Regions from separate parts of the Enterobacter sp. WI-ESBL-E8 genome, predicted to be linked through region 3. Evidence: predicted binding sites of a transcription regulator. Region 3 holds the regulator's gene; each other region holds the start of a gene.
What was found. The regulator LexA, encoded in region 3, represses DNA repair genes until DNA is damaged. The targets are predictions, from matches to a motif close to TNCTGTATGTACATACAGNA.

Region 1: the regulator LexA is predicted to act here: its motif matches at 2,097-2,116, upstream of umuD (translesion error-prone DNA polymerase V autoproteolytic subunit).
Region 2: the regulator LexA is predicted to act here: its motif matches at 1,976-1,995, upstream of metR (HTH-type transcriptional regulator MetR).
Region 4: the regulator LexA is predicted to act here: its motif matches at 2,023-2,042, upstream of ACWHWP_RS07640 (DNA translocase FtsK 4TM domain-containing protein).

Annotation. Positions count from the first base shown of each region.
Region 1 covers NZ_JBRWXJ010000001.1:2,160,270-2,164,775, forward strand. Annotated here, with positions in the region: gene tcp (methyl-accepting chemotaxis citrate transducer) at 1-543, opposite strand, end outside; gene ACWHWP_RS10415 (aldo/keto reductase family oxidoreductase) at 687-1,553, shown strand; gene ACWHWP_RS10420 (hypothetical protein) at 1,590-1,790, opposite strand; gene umuD (translesion error-prone DNA polymerase V autoproteolytic subunit) at 2,135-2,569, shown strand; gene umuC (translesion error-prone DNA polymerase V subunit UmuC) at 2,553-3,815, shown strand; gene ACWHWP_RS10435 (hypothetical protein) at 3,824-4,093, opposite strand; gene ACWHWP_RS10440 (LysR family transcriptional regulator) at 4,177-4,506, opposite strand, start outside.
Region 2 covers NZ_JBRWXJ010000001.1:4,771,350-4,775,855, forward strand. Annotated here, with positions in the region: gene metE (5-methyltetrahydropteroyltriglutamate--homocysteine S-methyltransferase) at 1-1,911, opposite strand, end outside; gene metR (HTH-type transcriptional regulator MetR) at 2,027-2,980, shown strand; gene ACWHWP_RS22775 (carboxylate/amino acid/amine transporter) at 2,868-3,767, opposite strand; gene yigL (sugar/pyridoxal phosphate phosphatase YigL) at 3,850-4,506, opposite strand, start outside.
Region 3 covers NZ_JBRWXJ010000001.1:378,972-383,477, reverse strand. Annotated here, with positions in the region: gene zur (zinc uptake transcriptional repressor Zur) at 1-12, shown strand, start outside; gene ACWHWP_RS01820 (CsbD family protein) at 60-269, opposite strand; gene dinF (MATE family efflux transporter DinF) at 390-1,727, opposite strand; gene lexA (transcriptional repressor LexA) at 1,791-2,399, opposite strand; gene ACWHWP_RS01805 (diacylglycerol kinase) at 2,508-2,876, opposite strand; gene plsB (glycerol-3-phosphate 1-O-acyltransferase PlsB) at 3,031-4,506, shown strand, end outside.
Region 4 covers NZ_JBRWXJ010000001.1:1,605,775-1,610,280, forward strand. Annotated here, with positions in the region: gene trxB (thioredoxin-disulfide reductase) at 1-945, opposite strand, end outside; gene lrp (leucine-responsive transcriptional regulator Lrp) at 1,490-1,984, shown strand; gene ACWHWP_RS07640 (DNA translocase FtsK 4TM domain-containing protein) at 2,120-4,506, shown strand, end outside.

The DNA.
Region 1 (4,506 bases), 1.8 Mb from region 3:
TGCGGCCTTCAGCAGGGTATTGTTTTCGGCGCGCCAGCGGTTATAGACCGCGTCCATATCGTCCTGCGCCTGCTGAGCGTCCAGATCGCCATAGGCCTGATAGTTGTCGGCGCGCAGATACTCAATCGACAAACGCATCACTTCGTGCATCTGGTTCCAGGACTTCTGCATCTCGTCGGTTAATGCCGCCTCCTGGCCCTTAACCTGCGGCAGCTTCTGCCACTCTTTGTTATAGGCTTCGGCTTTTGCCAGCGAGTCACCTGCGGTGCCAAGCAATTTATTGATCGCCGCAAGGGAAGCCGGATCGCGCTGGTTTTTCAGGTAGCGGATCGCCACGCGGGTCACGGTGACGCGCGTTTTCACCAGCGTGTTCACGCTGTCGCTCAGGCTTTCCTGCTGGGCATTGAGCACGCCAGAGTTCTGGAAGTTGTGGCGATCGTTGCTGACGGCAGAGTAGAACAACCCTCCCGTGACAACTTGCAGCAGACAGAATATGGTGAGGGCAAAGATAATACCGGTAATCACGTGCAGATTTTTCAGCATAGCGGTCGTCCGTTAGGGAAAATGCAGGGGTACTTCATTACTATCGTCGTAGAGAATTTAAACTTTAATTAACTTGCGCTTAACTACAGGGTCCTTGAAGGAACCCGTTGTAAATCCGGATCATTTTTATGAGGAAGGTCAGCATGAGCAGCATTGATAAAAGCGGGACGTACGCGCTCGGAACGCGGACGGTTAAACGACTGGGCTATGGCGCGATGCAGCTGGCGGGGCCGGGCGTCTTTGGGCCTCCGAAGGATAAGCAGGCCGCGCTGGAGGTGTTACGTGAAGCGGTGGCCGCGGGTGTGAATCATATCGATACCAGCGATTTTTACGGCCCGCACGTGACTAACCAGCTGATCCGCGAGGCGCTTCATCCTTATCGGGACGATCTGACCATCGTGACCAAAATCGGCGCCCGCCGCGACGACAAAGGTGCCTGGCTCCCGGCCTTTTCCGCGCAGGAACTGACTCAGGCGGTGCATGATAATCTGCGCAACCTGCAGCTGGACGTACTGGATGTGGTCAATTTGCGGATCATGTTTAGCGCCCACGGTCCTGCGGAAGGATCGATCGCTGAACCGTTGTCCACGCTGGCGGAGCTACAGCAGCAGGGGCTGGTTCGCCATATTGGATTGAGCAACGTCACTGCCTCTCAAGTCGCCGAGGCGCAGAAAATGGTGCCGGTGGTGTGCGTGCAGAACATGTACAACATTGTGAATCGCGGTGATGATTCGCTGGTGGATACGCTTGCGCAGCAGGGGATTGCCTGGGTGCCATTCTTCCCGCTGGGAGGCTTTACGCCGCTGCAGTCTTCCGGGCTTCAGGCTGTCGCCGACTCGCTGGGCGCAACGGCAATGCAGGTTGCGCTGGCGTGGCTGCTGCAACGTTCCCCGAATATCCTGCTGATCCCGGGGACCTCTTCCGTGGCGCATCTGCGGCAAAACCTTGCGGCGGGCGAGCTGCGGTTACCGCCTGAAGCCCTGGAAACGCTGAATTCGCTGATGGACTGATCGTGACAGACGCAAGGCCCGAAGGGCTTTGCGTGCTTATGGTCCTGTCTGACTTTTCTGTCTGTGAAGCGCTAATGCTTCCGCCACGATCTCCTGCTTGCTCTTACGCGTCTCAAAGGCGGTGATTCTGATGTACTCCATCAGGTCGGGATCGATGCGGGCGCTCAACATCCTGAGATCGGCCTCCTTTGCCACACCGCGTGCAACGCGCTTGTCTGGATAATCACGGGCTGGCATAGAAAACGGTCTCCAGTAAATTTTGTTAATTCGTGCTCTAAAATATGCTTCTATCTGACTTTAAAGTCAACATGAAGTGAGAATGTAGTGATTTAATTTTATGCGTATTCATTTTTTGTAAGTGATAAACAAGTCATTGATGTATGACTTTAAAATGACTTGTACCAGGAGGGCTACTCACGCTAACCAGGAAGAACCATGAGGCGCGTTCCGGACAGAGGATGCAGCTAAATTAAATCCGCTCAAACTTCAACGCGTTTGGGTTTGCCTCCGGAAATGACCTTGATCCCTGGCCATAATCCGTAATACTGTATTTATATACAGTATCTGGCGAGAAAGGCATTATGGACACTCTCTTTTCTTATCATCCAAACCAATGCATTGAATTACCTTTATTTTTAGAGCGTGTTGCCTGTGGTTTCCCCAGCCCGGCGCAGGATTATGTGGAGGATCGTCTCGATCTTAACCGGCTGGCAGTGAGACACCCCAGTGCGACCTATTTTATCAAGGTGAGTGGAGATTCCATGATTGGGGCGGGGATCGGCGACGGCGATCTGCTGGTGGTTGACCGTTCGTTAAACGCCGAACACGGGGATATCGTCGTTGCGTCGGTCGCCGGTGAGTTTACGGTGAAAGAGCTGCAGACCCGTCCGGTGCTGAGACTTCTGCCACATAATACCCGCTATCAGCCGATTACCTTTCAGTCCGAAGAGGAGCTGCAAATCTTCGGTGTTGTCACCCACACCCTCAAAACGCATAAACATGTTCGCGCTGGTTGATGTGAACAGCTTCTACGCCTCCTGCGAGAAGGTGTTCCGCCCCGATCTGGAGGGGAAGCCCATCGTGGTGGTTTCCAATAACGACGGCTGCATTATTTCCCTGTCGCGGGAGGCAAAGCAGTTCGGTATAAAAATGGGTGAGCCGTATTTTAAGTTCAAAGAGAAAGGCTATCCGTCGCGGGTTTACGTCTTTAGCTCGAACTATGCGCTGTATGCCGATCTCAGCAGTCGGGTGATGCAGACGCTGACCGATCTCGCCCCGGCAATAGAGATTTACTCGATTGACGAGGCGTTCGTGAACGTGTCAGGGGTCAGTCACTGCATGTCGCTGGAAGCGTTTGGTCACCAGATGCGCACGCAGGTCTTTAAAAATACGGGCTTAACCGTTGGCGTCGGCATTGCCCCGACAAAAACGCTGGCCAAGCTGGCTAACTATGCGGCGAAGCGATGGGCCGGCACCGGCGGCGTGGTCGATCTGTCGGGTCGCGAGCGGCAGCGTAAGCTGCTGGCAAACGTTGCGGTAGAGGAGGTGTGGGGCGTAGGGCGGCGCATCACGAAAAAGCTTAACGCAATGGGGATTACCACGGCGCTGGATCTGGCGGATGCGTCCTCATGGGTCATTCGCAAACATTTTAACGTGGTGCTGGAACGCACGGCGCGCGAGCTTCGCGGCGAGCCCTGCCTTGACCTGGAAGAGTTCACCCCCACGAAGCAGCAAATTATCTGTAGCCGTTCGTTTGGACACCGCATTACCCAATATGAAGAGATGCATCAGGCGATTTGCGCCTACGCGGAGCGGGCAGCAGAAAAACTGCGCGGCGAGCATCAATATTGCCGTTTTATCAGCGTGTTTGTGCGCACCAGCCCGCATGCGGACAACGAAATTTATTACGGCAATCAGGCCTCCGTCACCCTGATGACGCCCACCAATGACTCGCGGGATATCATCCGTGCCGCCACGGAGGCGCTGGGGCGGATATGGCTCGACGGGTATCGCTATATGAAAGCCGGGGTGATGCTGGCAGACTTTTTCAGCAGCGGTGTCGCCCAGCTTAATTTGTTTGACGATAATCGTCTGCGCGCCAACAGCGCGGCGCTGATGGAGATAATCGACAGCGTAAACCATTCCGGTAAAGGGAAGATATGGTTTGCCGGGCAGGGTATTGAGAAGTCCTGGGCGATGAAGCGTGAGATGCTGTCACCGGCCTATACGACGCGATACGCCGATTTGCCGGTGGCGAGGTAATCGTGGCGCTATTTCTTTTGCGTCAGCCAGGTTGCCGCGGCCGTCAGCACGCCGATCCACGGCATTTGGCCCGCACCGGCCAGAAAATTATGGCGATCGATATCATTATTTTTACGGATATCCGCAAGGCGGGTAAGCGCCTCTTTTTCATCCGCGGCGCCGATCTCCTCAAACTGTTTTTCAAACCCCTGAGCGATGAGCTGAGCGGCCGCGTCGGTATTTGCGCTCTCAATTGCAATAAGGTCCGGGCCTTTTTGGAAAAAACGGTAATCCGGCATACGTGCTCCAGACAGAGAAGAAGACGGTGAAAATACTCTATCCCTTGCGGTTAAAAAATGCACGCGATTTGCGGCAGCAACGTTCAGCTTTTCTTTATTATTTCAGGCAGTAATTGCTCAATCACGCCCACGACGCTGCGGACGCGGTGCGGAATAAAGCGGGCGTCAGGGTAGACGGCATAGAGAACGCGATCGGGTAACCGCCAGCCGGGCAATACCGGCACCAGCGTGCCGGCCTGCAGCGCGCGGGCCGCAAGAGGTCGCTGCATGCCGCCGACCCCGATGCCTGCCTCCAGCGCCTGCAGCAGCGCGTCGCTGGTATTGGCCCGGAAAACGGTATTCACCTTCACGTCGAGGGTTTCCTCATCTGATATTAGCTTCAGCGGAACATCTGGCGGGATGCCGCTAAATCG
Region 2 (4,506 bases), 4.4 Mb from region 3:
CTGCGTGTCGTCCTTCGCGACCGCGGCGTTGATGCGGAACGCTTCCACGCCCCACTGTAAATACGCATCCCAGTCGCTGCGACGCAGCGGCAAGCCTTCGCGCAGCGCCGGTTCGTCAATCTGGATGATGCCAATGCCTGCGGCTTCGAGATCCGCCACTTCGTCACGCAGCGCCAGCGCAATTTGCTTCGCGATGGTTTCACGGGTCACGTCTTCACGCGGGAAAGACCAGCAAAGAATCGTTACCGGACCGGTGAGCATTCCTTTCACCGGCTTGTCCGTCAGGGACTGCGCGTATTTCGCCCACTCCACGGTGATCGCTTCCGGGCGGCTGACGTCACCGATAACCACCGGTGGCTTCACGCAGCGGGAGCCGTAGCTCTGCACCCAGCCGTTCTGGGTAAATACGAAACCGTCCAGATGTTCACCGAAGTATTCCACCATGTCGTTACGCTCGGCCTCACCGTGCACCAGCACGTCCAGACCCAGACGTTCCTGCTCGATAATCGCCTGTTTGATGTGTTCAGCGATACCGGTGCGGTAGTGATTCGCATCCAGATTGCCCTTTTTGAAGTCCAGACGCAGGCCGCGGATCTCGGTGGTCTGCGGGAAGGAACCAATTGTAGTGGTCGGCCACGCGGGCAGGTTGAAGCGGGCGCGCTGCGCTTCGGCGCGCACCTCATACGCGCTCTGACGCTGGCTGTCCTGGGCGGTGATGGCCGCCAGGCGTTTTTCCACCGCCGGGTTATGCACGCGAGCCGAATGACGGCGCGCCTGAATCGGTGCGCTCCATTCGGAAATCGCCGCCGTGTCGCCGCTGTTGAGCGCGTCGCGCAGCAGGGCCAGCTCTTCACATTTTTGCAGCGCGAAGGCAAACCAGCTTTTTACTTCGGCATCCAGACGCGTTTCCACGCTCAGATCGATCGGGCTGTGCAGCAGCGAACAGGAAGATGCTACCCAAAGCTCACGCTTACCGACGATGTCCTTAATCTGGGCATATTTCTCGGTGAGATCGGCGCGCCAGACGTTACGGCCGTTGATCAGACCAGCGGAGAGCAGCCAGTCCGCAGGCAGCCGCTTGTGCAGCTCCGCGACATCGTCTTTACCGTGTACGAGGTCAACGTGCAGGCCCTGAACCGGCAGCGCGGTAATGGTCTTCAGGTTCGGCGTCACGCCATCGAAATAGGTGGTCAGCAGGAGTTTTACCTGACCGGTAAGCGCGTCATACGCCGGTTTGAAGGCATCGAGCCACGCCTGCGGCAGTTCAAGCACCAGCGCGGGTTCGTCGATTTGCACCCACTGAATGCCGCGCTTGCCCAGCTCAATCAGCACCTGTTTGTAGACCGGCAGAATATCCTTCAGCAGGCTGAGTCGGTCAAACTGCTCGCCCTTCACTTTACCCAGCCACAGGTACGTTACCGGCCCAAGCAGCACCGGTTTCACCTGGTGGCCCAGCGCCAGCGCTTCGTCCACTTCATCCAGAAGCTGCGTCCAGGTCAGCCTGAACTGCTGGCCTTTTACGAATTCCGGCACCATATAGTGATAGTTGGTGTTAAACCACTTGGTCATTTCCGCCGCTGCCGCTGGCTCACCCGTCGGCGCACGGCCACGGCCGATGCGGAACAGGGTATCGATATCTACCGATCCATCTTTGTTCTGATGACGAGCCGGCACGTTGCCAAGCAGCAGGCTGGTCGTCAGAACATGGTCGTACCAGGCGAAATCGCCCACCGGCAGCAGGTCAATGCCCGCCTGTTTTTGCTGATCCCAGTGACGGGCGCGCAGCTCGCGTCCCACCGCCAGCAGTTCTTCACGGGTGGCGTTACCCGCCCAGTAGCTTTCTTGCGCTTTTTTCAGCTCGCGACGCAGGCCAACGCGAGGGAAACCGAGAGTGTGATTGCGGATTGTCATGGTATGCCCCTTGTGAAATTCGTTATTTAGACGTCCAGATGTTTACACATCTATAATTGGCAGGTACTGTATATTCCTCAAGCGCAAAATGTTCATGGCGAAGTGAAGGACTTTCATGATCGAGATAAAACACCTGAAAACGCTACAAGCGTTGCGGAACTGCGGCTCGCTCGCGGCGGCGGCAGCCACGCTGCACCAGACCCAGTCCGCCCTTTCTCACCAGTTCAGCGATCTGGAACAGCGCCTTGGATTTCGTCTTTTTGTGCGTAAGAGCCAGCCGCTGCGCTTTACGCCTCAGGGCGAGATCCTGCTGCAGCTGGCGAATCAGGTGCTGCCGCAGATCGCCAGCGCGCTGCAGGCGTGTAACGAACCGCAGCAGACCAAGCTGCGTATCGCCATTGAATGCCACAGCTGTATTCAATGGCTGACCCCCGCGCTTGAGAACTTCCGCCAGAAGTGGCCGCAGGTAGAGATGGACTTTAAATCCGGCGTGACGTTCGACCCGCAGCCCTCGCTCCAGCAGGGCGAGCTGGATCTGGTCATGACCTCCGACATACTGCCGCGCAGCGGCCTGCACTATTCGCCGATGTTTGATTATGAAGTGCGCCTGGTGCTGGCGCCGGACCATCCGCTGGCAGCTAAAACGCGCATCACGCCGGAAGATCTGGCGACAGAAACGCTGCTGATTTACCCGGTTCAGCGCAGTCGTCTGGATATCTGGCGTCACTTCCTGCAGCCGGCAGGCATTAGCCCGCAGCTGAAAAGCGTGGATAACACCCTGCTGTTGATTCAGATGGTGGCGGCAAGAATGGGCATCGCGGCATTGCCGCACTGGGTGGTGGAGAGTTTTGAACGCCAGGGTCTGGTGGTCACCAAAACCCTGGGTGAAGGACTGTGGAGCAGGCTGTACGCCGCCGTGCGCGATGGCGAGCAGCGTCAGCCGATTACGGAGGCGTTTATTCGCTCAGCGCGGAACCACGCGTGCGACCATCTTCCGTTTGTGCGGAGCGCGGAGCGACCCAGCGTCGATGGACCCACAGCGAAGCCAGGATCACCGTTCCCCCAATAATGAAGCTCGGCCAGTGCGGCTGTTGCTGCCAGATGGCGAGGTTGACTAGTAGTCCTGCCGGGACATGCACGTTGTTCATGATCCCCAGCGTACCGGCGTCTACCTGCGTAGCGCCGTAGTTCCACATGAAGTATCCCAGCCCGGAAGCCACCACGCCCAGCCAGACCAGAACGCTCCACTGCACGGTGGTAGTCGGCAGTTTTTGCGGGTTGCCGAGCATAAACCACGCCACCACCGCGACAATCGCGGCCCCCATATAGAACCAGGCGAACGCGTTGTGCTGCGGCATCGGACGGGTCTCCATCAGCCGTTTGTATCCCACCATGCCGATGGCGAAGCTGATATTGGCGAGCTGGACGAACATCAGCCCAGTCCAGAAGTGATCGCTTACCTTGTCATAGCGAATAATCGCCGCCCCAAGCACCGCCAGCGCCGCACTTAAAAGATATCCCCAGCGCAGGCGGCGCTTGCTGAGCAAATCGTAGATCAACGTGATATAGAGCGGCGTAAGCACGGTGAACAGCAGGAATTCAGAGACGGACAGGTAGACGTAAGCCCGGAAGCTAAACAGATACATGATGCCGAGCTGCATCGCCCCCACCAGCATATACAGCACGATCGTTTTCAACGATTGCCCGCGCGTACGCAGAAACGGCAGGAACACCAGCGCTGCCAGCCCCACGCGCATCAGCACCGAGAAGTAGCTGTCGACCGAACCGGCAAGGTATTCGCCAATCAGGCTAAAGGAGAAGGCCCACAGGATAGTGGTGATAATGAGTAGCGCCACAATGCTTGTCTCTCAGAAAGAAGGACAGGCATTGTAGCGAACTCTTCAGTTGACAACTGAGCAATATATAACCAAATGAAGATTATTCAAGGAACAGCTTGCGCAGATATTTCGGTACCGCGTTTTCGCCGTTGGTGCCGATCACTTCCAGCTCCGGGTGCAGGTCTTTCAGGCGCTGGTGCGCATTCTCCATAATGCAGCCTTTGCCCGCCATCGAAAGCATTTCGGCGTCGTTCATGCCGTCACCAAAGGCGATACAGTCTTTCAGCTCGAAGCCCAGACGTTTCGCGACGGCTTCCAGCGCGTGGCCTTTGGAGACGCCCCCGGCCATCACTTCCAGACAGGTCAGCGTTGAGAAACTCACGTTGACGCGATCGCCCCAGCGCGCGTTGATCGCCTGCTCCAGCGGCAGCAATTCCTCATGGTTTACGCAGGTGAAGAACACCTTGCTGATCCCTTCCGGCTCCAGCAGACCCGGCTCGTACAGTGAGTACTGGAATACGGCTTCCTTGAAGAAGCGCATCTCTTCCGGGCGGTGGCGGTTCATGAACCAGTCGTCGTCGCGGTAAACGTTGGTGACGATGTTCGGGTTGTTATGCACGACCCCGAACAGATCGGCGGCAATATCGCGATCCAGGTTATGGGTAAAGATCAGGTTGCCGTCGGTATCATGCACGCGCGCACCGTTAGAGGTGATCATGTACGATTTGATTTCAAGATTATCGCGGATCTGCCCTAC
Region 3 (4,506 bases):
AAGCCGCGTTAGCGACAAAAGAAAAGGCGGCTTAGAGCCGCCTCGTGGGTTATTCAGCGTTACCAGCGGTAGTCGTTACGGGTTTCCCAGTCTTTGACTTCGTTTTCCGCCTGATCTTTCGCGTAGCCGTAACGTTCCTGAATTTTACCGACAAGCTGATCGCGTTTACCTTCAATGACGGTCATATCGTCATCAGTCAGCTTACCCCACTGTTCTTTCGCTTTACCTTTGAACTGCTTCCAGTTGCCGCCGATTTCGTCTTTATTCATCATCGTGTCCTCTTAGTTAAGCGTCGGGTCGTAACGTCCGTTACGTTCTTTTCTGCTGGACGTGATAATTATTGTAGTTAAGGATTCGGCTGTTGGTTTCATATTCGGAATCTTTAACCGTCACGATATATCGTGACGCGAGGGGAACCAGGTATTGTCCCGCCAGTGGCGCCGCCAGATAAAAGCCAGCGATAACCCCCGCAGCGAGAGGAAGACGGCAAGGGCCAGCCATAAACCGTGGTTGCCAAGCCACGGTAGCGTCAACAGCGTCAGGCCAAATCCGGCCGCCGCGACAGCCATGCTGTTACGCATTTCGGCTCCGCGCGTCGCACCGATAAACATGCCGTCCAGGAGATAACACCAGACGCCGACCACCGGTAAAATCACCTGCCAGATAAGGTAATGGCCCGCCAGCTCGCGCAGTGAAGAAAGAGAGGTGAGTAACGCCACAATCTGCTCGCCAAAACAGGCATAAACCAGACCAAACGCCAGCGCGACCAGTCCCGACTGACGGCAGGCTGCCCGCCAGACATCCTGTAGCTGCCCGCTTTCGCGCGCGCCATACGCCTGCCCAGAATGCGCTTCAACCGCATAGGCAAAGCCGTCCAGCGCGTAGGCGGTAAAGGTCAGAAGCGTCATCAATACCGCGTTGACCGCGACGATTTCGGGCCCCAGCCGGGCCCCGAAAACCGTCAGCGCGCCGAAACAGAGCTGAAGAAGCAGCGAGCGCAGCATGATGTCACGGTTGAGCGCCAGCAGCTTACGGATATTCCCGCGCCAGGCGGTTTTAAGCAGCGCAAGGGAGATCCCGCGCATCGCCAGAACGCGCCAGACCATCCACAAACCAATAATAAAGGTTCCGTATTCTGCAATCGCGGTCGCCAGTGCCGCACCCTGCACGTTCATATGCAGACCCATCACCAGCCAGATATCCAGCACGATGTTGAGAAGGTTACCCACTACCAGCAAAATCACCGGTGCACGGGCGTACTGTACGCCCAGGAGCCAGCCCAGCAGAACCAGGTTAGCCAGCGAGGCGGGCGCGCTGAGCCAGCGGATTTCAAGAAAACGTCGCGCCTGCTCCAGTACCGCTTCGCTGCCGCCAACGATATGAAGCGCAAGGTCAATCAGGGGAGCGCGCAGTAAAACGATTAACGCCCCCGCGCCAAGCGCAAGTATCAGCGGCTGCACCAGCGCGCGAGCCAGACGCAGCGGATCTTTTGCGCCATAAGCCTGTGCGGTCAGTCCGGTGGTGCTCATGCGCAAAAAGAGCAGCAGCATAAACAGGAAGCTGGTTGCCGTCGCGCCAATCGCCACGCCGCCAAGATAAACAGGCGAATCAAGATGACCAATAACGGCAGTATCGACCAGACCCAGCAAGGGCACGGTGATATTGGAGAAAATCATTGGCAGAGCAAGACGCCACAATGCCTTATCGGATGCCGTCAGCAGTGACATGAAAAATACCGGGAGCAGAAAATGAATCAGGCTACAGCGGAGCCGTAGCCTGTCAGGAAGAGATTAAAGCCATTCACCGTTGCGAATAACCCCAACCGCCAGTCCTTCGATAGAGAAGTTATGTTCACGGAGATCCACCACAATCGGGGAGAACTCGTTGTTTTCAGGCAACAGCTGGACGGTGTTACCCTGCTTTTTAAGGCGCTTGACGGTGACTTCGTCATCGATGCGTGCGACCACGACCTGGCCGTTGCGCACATCCTGCGTTTTGTGAACCGCAAGCAGATCGCCGTCAAGAATACCGATGTCTTTCATCGACATACCGCTTACACGCAGCAGGAAATCAGCGCTCGGTTTGAACATGGCTGGATCGACCTGATAGTGGCCTTCAATATGCTGCTGTGCCAGTAAAGGCTCACCCGCAGCAACGCGCCCCACCAGCGGAATGCCCGTCTCTTCTTCCACCAGCAGGCGGATACCACGTGACGCGCCCGAAACAATCTCAATCACGCCCTTACGTGCCAGCGCTTTCAGGTGTTCTTCGGCAGCATTCGGAGAACGGAAGCCCAGACGCTGCGCGATTTCCGCACGCGTGGGTGGCATACCCGTCTGGCCGATATGATCCCGGATGAGATCAAACACCTCTTGCTGCCTGGTCGTTAACGCTTTCATTCCGCCCCCTGGGTGTATATACAGTTATGCTGTGAGTATATACAGTCAAAGGCGATTTTGGAACCAAAAACTGCACAAAAAACCAGGGACTTAATTATTCCTCGAGGCTCATCGGAAATGTGACCAAAGCAGCGTGACCCAGGTGATAACGGCAGTGATAATCGCCAGCAGCACGGCAGCAGAGCCCATGTCTTTTGCCCGGCCAGAGAGTTCGTGGAAATCAGAGCCGATACGGTCAACAACAGCCTCAATAGCGCTATTAAGAATTTCCACTATCATCACCAGAAGCACGGAGCCGATCAGAAGAACACGTGTTATTGCATCAACATCAAGGAAACAGGCGATAATCACCGTGATGATAGCGGCGACGCCCTCCTGGCGAAAAGCGGCTTCATTGATCCATGCGGCGCGGAAACCTTTCCAGGAATAGCCGGCGGCTTTGATGATTCGGGTTAACCCAGTGGTATTATTGGCCATTAAAAGAACCTTTTATTGGAAATAGCGTCAGTAACTATAGCTGTAGCGCGTTTCGCTACAGCCTGAAGTATGACGGGTAACAACAGAAATTTTGCGCGCTTTCTGTTATCCTTGCGGCGCAATTGCATTATTAACCAGAGGCTTTACATCGTTTATGTCCGGCTGGCCACGAATTTACTACAAATTACTTAATTTACCATTAAGCATCCTGGTAAAAAGCAAGTCTATCCCAGCAGAACCCGCGCTGGAATTGGGGCTCGATACGTCGCGTCCTATTATGTACGTTTTGCCTTATAACTCGAAGGCAGACTTACTGACGCTTCGCGCCCAGTGTCTGGCGCATGACCTACCTGATCCGCTTGAACCACTGGAAGTTGACGGCACCCTACTACCGCGCTACGTGTTCATTCACGGCGGACCTCGCGTGTTTACCTATTACACGCCAAAAGAAGAGTCCATCAAGCTGTTCCACGACTATCTCGACCTGCACCGCAGCAATCCTGATCTGGATGTGCAGATGGTGCCGGTATCGGTGATGTTTGGTCGCCGTCCAGGCCGTGAAAAAGGTGAAGAGAATCCACCGCTGCGCATGCTTAACGGCATCCAGAAGTTCTTCGCGGTCTCCTGGCTGGGACGCGACAGCTTTGTGCGCTTCTCGCCTTCCGTTTCGCTGCGCCGCATGGCGGACGAGCACGGCACCGACAAGATCATCGCGCAAAAACTGGCGCGCGTGGCGCGTATGCACTTCGCCCGTCAGCGCCTGGCGGCCGTAGGGCCTCGCCTCCCGGCGCGTCAGGACCTGTTCAACAAGCTGCTGGCCTCCAAAGCGATTGCCCGCGCCGTTGAAGACGAAGCGCGCAGCAAGAAAATTTCGCATGAGAAAGCTCAGCAGAACGCCATTGCGCTAATGGAAGAGATTGCAGCGAACTTCTCTTACGAGATGATCCGCCTTTCCGATCGTATTCTCGGCTTTACCTGGAACCGCCTCTACCAGGGCATCAACGTTCATAATGCCGAGCGCGTACGCCAGCTGGCGCACGATGGCCATGAAATTGTCTATGTTCCCTGCCACCGCAGCCACATGGACTACCTGCTTCTTTCCTATGTCCTCTATCACCAGGGGCTGGTACCGCCGCACATCGCTGCCGGTATCAACCTGAATTTCTGGCCAGCAGGTCCGATTTTCCGCCGCCTGGGCGCCTTCTTTATCCGGCGTACCTTCAAGGGCAACAAGCTCTACTCCACCGTGTTCCGCGAGTATCTGGGCGAGCTGTTCAGCCGCGGCTATTCCGTGGAGTACTTCGTGGAGGGCGGTCGTTCCCGTACCGGACGTCTGCTCGATCCTAAGACCGGCACGCTGTCGATGACCATTCAGGCCATGCTGCGCGGAGGAACCCGTCCCATCACGCTGGTGCCAATCTACATTGGCTATGAGCACGTGATGGAGGTGGGCACTTACGCCAAAGAGCTGCGCGGCGCGACCAAAGAGAAAGAGAGCCTGCCGCAGATGCTGCGCGGCCTGAGCAAGTTACGCAACCTGGGCCAGGGCTACGTGAACTTTGGCGAGCCGATGCCGCTGATGACGTATCTGAACCATCACGTTCCGGAGTGGCGCGAGTCCATCGATCCT
Region 4 (4,506 bases), 1.2 Mb from region 3:
GTCGAGGTAGCGTTCGGCGTCCAGCGCGGCCATACAGCCGGTGCCCGCAGAAGTAATCGCCTGGCGGTAAATGTGGTCCATCACGTCGCCGGCCGCGAACACGCCCGGGATACTGGTTTGGGTCGCGTTACCGTGAATGCCAGACTGCACTTTAATGTAGCCGTTTTCCAGCTCCAGCTGACCGTCGAAGATGGCGGTGTTCGGGCTGTGACCGATTGCCACAAACAGGCCAGCCACTTCCAGCGTTTCGACGTTGTCGGTGTTCTGGGTATCACGGATACGCAGACCGGCAACGCCCATCTGGTCGCCCGTGACTTCTTCGAGGGTACGGTTGGTGTGCAGCACGATGTTGCCGCTTGCCACTTTATCCATCAGACGTTTGATCAGGATCTTCTCCGCGCGGAAGGTGTCGCGACGGTGGATCAGGTGCACTTCTGAGGCAATGTTCGCCAGGTAAAGCGCTTCTTCGACTGCGGTGTTGCCGCCGCCGATGACCGCGACCTTCTGATTGCGGTAGAAGAAACCGTCACAGGTTGCGCAGGCAGAGACGCCGCGGCCTTTGAACGCTTCTTCGGATGGCAGACCGAGGTAACGGGCAGAGGCACCGGTTGCGACGATCAGCGCATCACAGGTGTATTCGCCGCTGTCACCCGTCAGGCGGAACGGACGGTTCTGCAGATCGACCTTGTTAATGTGGTCGAACAGAATTTCGGTTTCGAATTTAGCGGCATGCTCGTGCATACGTTCCATCAGCAGCGGCCCGGTCAGGTCGTTCGGATCGCCTGGCCAGTTTTCCACTTCGGTGGTGGTGGTCAGCTGACCGCCTTTTTCCATGCCGGTGATTAATACCGGTTGCAGGTTAGCGCGTGCAGCATAGACCGCTGCGGTATATCCCGCAGGTCCAGAACCAAGGATTAGCAGCTTACTGTGTTTGGCCGTGCCCATGAGATCCCCATTGTTGTTGGCAGACATTTGGCAGGATTGTAGGGAATTTGTTGTCGTAAAAAAAGAGCGCAGCAATTTTGTTATCAATCCATGTAATAGCTACGGACGATGAATGACGCGCGATAACATCAGGCTTTCTCCTGAAAATCGGTCGTTTGTAAGGCAATAAAATGAGGATTAATACCCTGCCGTAATGAATATCCGGCATGTTGTACTAAAAAACGATGTTTTGCTTTGACAATCCCCTGCGCTTTTGCGAAAACATTCAAGGAAGAAAAAAAACCGCGTTAACCGTATGCCGCATAGGCATGCACGTAAATGCCATTTTTACCGGGTCAGTGAAATCTACGCATGGCGTGGACAGACGCCATACGTGATGTCGGTGACTGCCTTCGGGCAACGGTCTTCTTACCAACAGAACCCGAATCCGCATCGCGTCTAATACAAAACCAGGCGATGTGATGACTAACGGGTACAGGCTCTGAACAGTGATGTGCACAGGGTCCAGGCAGGAGTAGGGAAGGAATACAGAGAGACAATAATAATGGTAGATAGCAAGAAGCGCCCTGGCAAAGATCTCGACCGTATCGATCGTAACATTCTTAATGAATTGCAAAAGGATGGGCGTATTTCCAACGTCGAGCTTTCAAAACGTGTGGGACTTTCCCCGACGCCGTGCCTTGAGCGTGTGCGCCGACTGGAAAGACAGGGTTTTATTCAGGGCTATACGGCTCTGCTGAACCCGCATTATCTGGATGCCTCACTTCTGGTATTTGTTGAGATTACTCTGAATCGTGGTGCACCGGATGTGTTTGAGCAATTTAACGCCGCTGTACAAAAACTTGAAGAAATTCAAGAGTGTCACCTGGTTTCCGGTGATTTCGACTACCTGTTGAAAACCCGTGTGCCTGATATGTCCGCCTACCGTAAGCTGCTGGGGGAAACCCTGCTGCGTCTGCCAGGCGTGAACGACACCCGTACGTATGTGGTGATGGAAGAGGTCAAACAGAGCAATCGTCTGGTTATTAAGACGCGCTAACACGGAACAGGTGCAAAATCAGCGTAGTTTGATTACACTCCTGTTAATCCATACAGCAACAGTGCCGGGGAGTCCCGGCGCTGTTGTCCGTTTTAGCAAACAGGCAGGATATGCCTGATACCTGGAGAGCCTTTCTTGAGCCAGGAATACACTGAAGACAAAGAAGTCACACTATCGAAGCTAAGCAGCGGACGTCGTCTCCTCGAGGCTTTGCTGATTGTTATTGCCCTTTTTGCCGTCTGGCTGATGGCAGCCTTACTCAGTTTCAACCCCTCAGATCCCAGCTGGTCACAAACTGCATGGCATGAGCCTATCCATAATTTAGGCGGCGTACCCGGTGCCTGGCTTGCGGACACGCTATTTTTCATTTTCGGTGTGATGGCCTACACCCTTCCGGTCATTATCATTGGCGGATGCTGGTTTGCGTGGCGTCATCGTCAGAACGATGATTACATCGACTATTTCGCCGTGTCGCTGCGCCTGATTGGCGCGCTGGCGCTGATCCTCACCTCATGTGGTCTGGCGGCGATCAATGCGGATGATATCTGGTACTTCGCCTCGGGCGGGGTGATTGGCAGCCTGTTGAGTTCTGCGCTGCAGCCAATGCTGCACAGCAGCGGCGGCACGCTGGCGCTGCTGTGCATCTGGGCGGCGGGGCTGACGTTATTCACCGGCTGGTCTTGGGTGAGCATTGCCGAAAAGATTGGCAGTTTTATCCTCACTATTCTGACCTTCGCCAGCAACCGTACCCGCCGTGACGATACGTGGGTTGATGAAGATGAATACGAAGATGAAGAGGAAGACGATGCCCCTGTGCAGCGTCGCGAATCTCGTCGTGCTCGAATTCTGCGTGGCGCGCTGGCGCGTCGTCAGCGTGTTGCGGAGAAATTTGCTAACCCGCTAGGCCGTAAAACCGATGCGGCGCTCTTCTCTGGTAAACGCATGGATGAAGACGAGCAGGTAGCGTACCGCGCTGCGGGCGCTGCCGTCGATCCTGACGATGTGCTCTTCTCCGGCAATCGTGCCACGCCTGGTGACTTTGACGAATACGATCCGCTGTTAAACGGCCACTCGGTCACCGAGCCGGTTGCCGCAGCCGCAGCCGCGACGACCGCTGCTCAGGCCTATGCCGCGCCTGTTGAAGCCGTGATGCCGTCTGCGCCGGTTTCACCGCCGGAATCCGTTATTCAGCAGCCGCAGGTTGACTGGCAGACTGCCCCGGGTGTTCACACCCCGGAACCGGTCATTGCGCCTGAACCAGAAAGCTATATTCCTGTGCAGCAGGAGCAGTGGCAGCAACCTTATCAGCCGCCGCAGCCTGCGTATGAACCACAAAGCTATCCACAATACGAGCAGCCTGTGGCTCAACCCTATCAGGAGTATGTGCCTGAACCGGTTGAACCTGTGCAGCCTTATGTCGCACCGCAGCCTGAGCCTGAGCCCGAAATTGTGGAAGAGGTGAAGCCCGCGCGCCCACCGCTGTACTATTTCGAAGAAGTCGAAGAACGACGAGCGCGTGAACGCGAGCTGCTGGCGGCCTGGTACCAGCCGGTGCCTGAACCGGTGAAGGAACCCGTTTCGAAAGCGCCTTCTGTTTCTGTTCCGCCGATCGACCCGACGCCTGTTGTTGCACCCGTAGCGGAAAGCGTTAAGCAGGCTACCGCGGCGGCGGCCGTGGCTGCTCCTGTCTTTAGTCTGGCAACCGGTGGTGCGCCGCGTCCTCAGGTGAAGGAGGGGATTGGTCCGCAACTGCCTCGTCCTAACCGCGTTCGCGTTCCGACCCGTCGTGAGCTTGCCTCTTATGGGATCAAGCTGCCTTCCCAGCGCATGGCCGAAGAAAAAGCGCGCGAGTCTGAGTACGAAGATGACGTTGATGAAATGCAGCAGGACGAGTTGGCTCGCCAGTTTGCTGCGCAGCAGAATCAACGCTACGGTGAGCAATATCAGCACGATGAGCCTGTGCTCGAAGACGAAGATGACGCGGCAGAAGCCGAATTAGCGCGCCAGTTTGCCGCTACCCAGCAGCAGCGCTATTCCGGTGAACAACCTGCTGGCGCAAATCCGTTCTCGCTGTCGGATTTTGAATTCTCACCGATGAAAGATCTGGTGGATGATGGCCCGAGCGAGCCGTTATTTACCCCGAGCGTGATGCCTGAAGTTGAACCTGTGCGCCAGCAACCCGCTCCTGTGCAGCAGTCCTATGCCCCGCAGCCTCAGCAGCCGGCTCCGCAGGCTTACGCACAGCCGCAGCAACCGCCGCAGTTCCAGCAGCCTGCTCCGCAGCCGCAGGAAAGTCTGATTCACCCGCTGCTGATGCGTAACGGTGATAGCCGCCCGCTGCAGCGTCCAAGCACGCCGCTGCCGTCTCTGGATCTGTTAACACCGCCGCCGTCAGAGGTAGAACCGGTCGACACATTCGCGCTGGAGCAGATGGCGCGACTGGTGGAAGCGCGTCTGGCTGATTTCCGTATCAAGGCGGATGTAGTGAACTATTCACCGGGTCCTGTAATCACCCGTTTTGA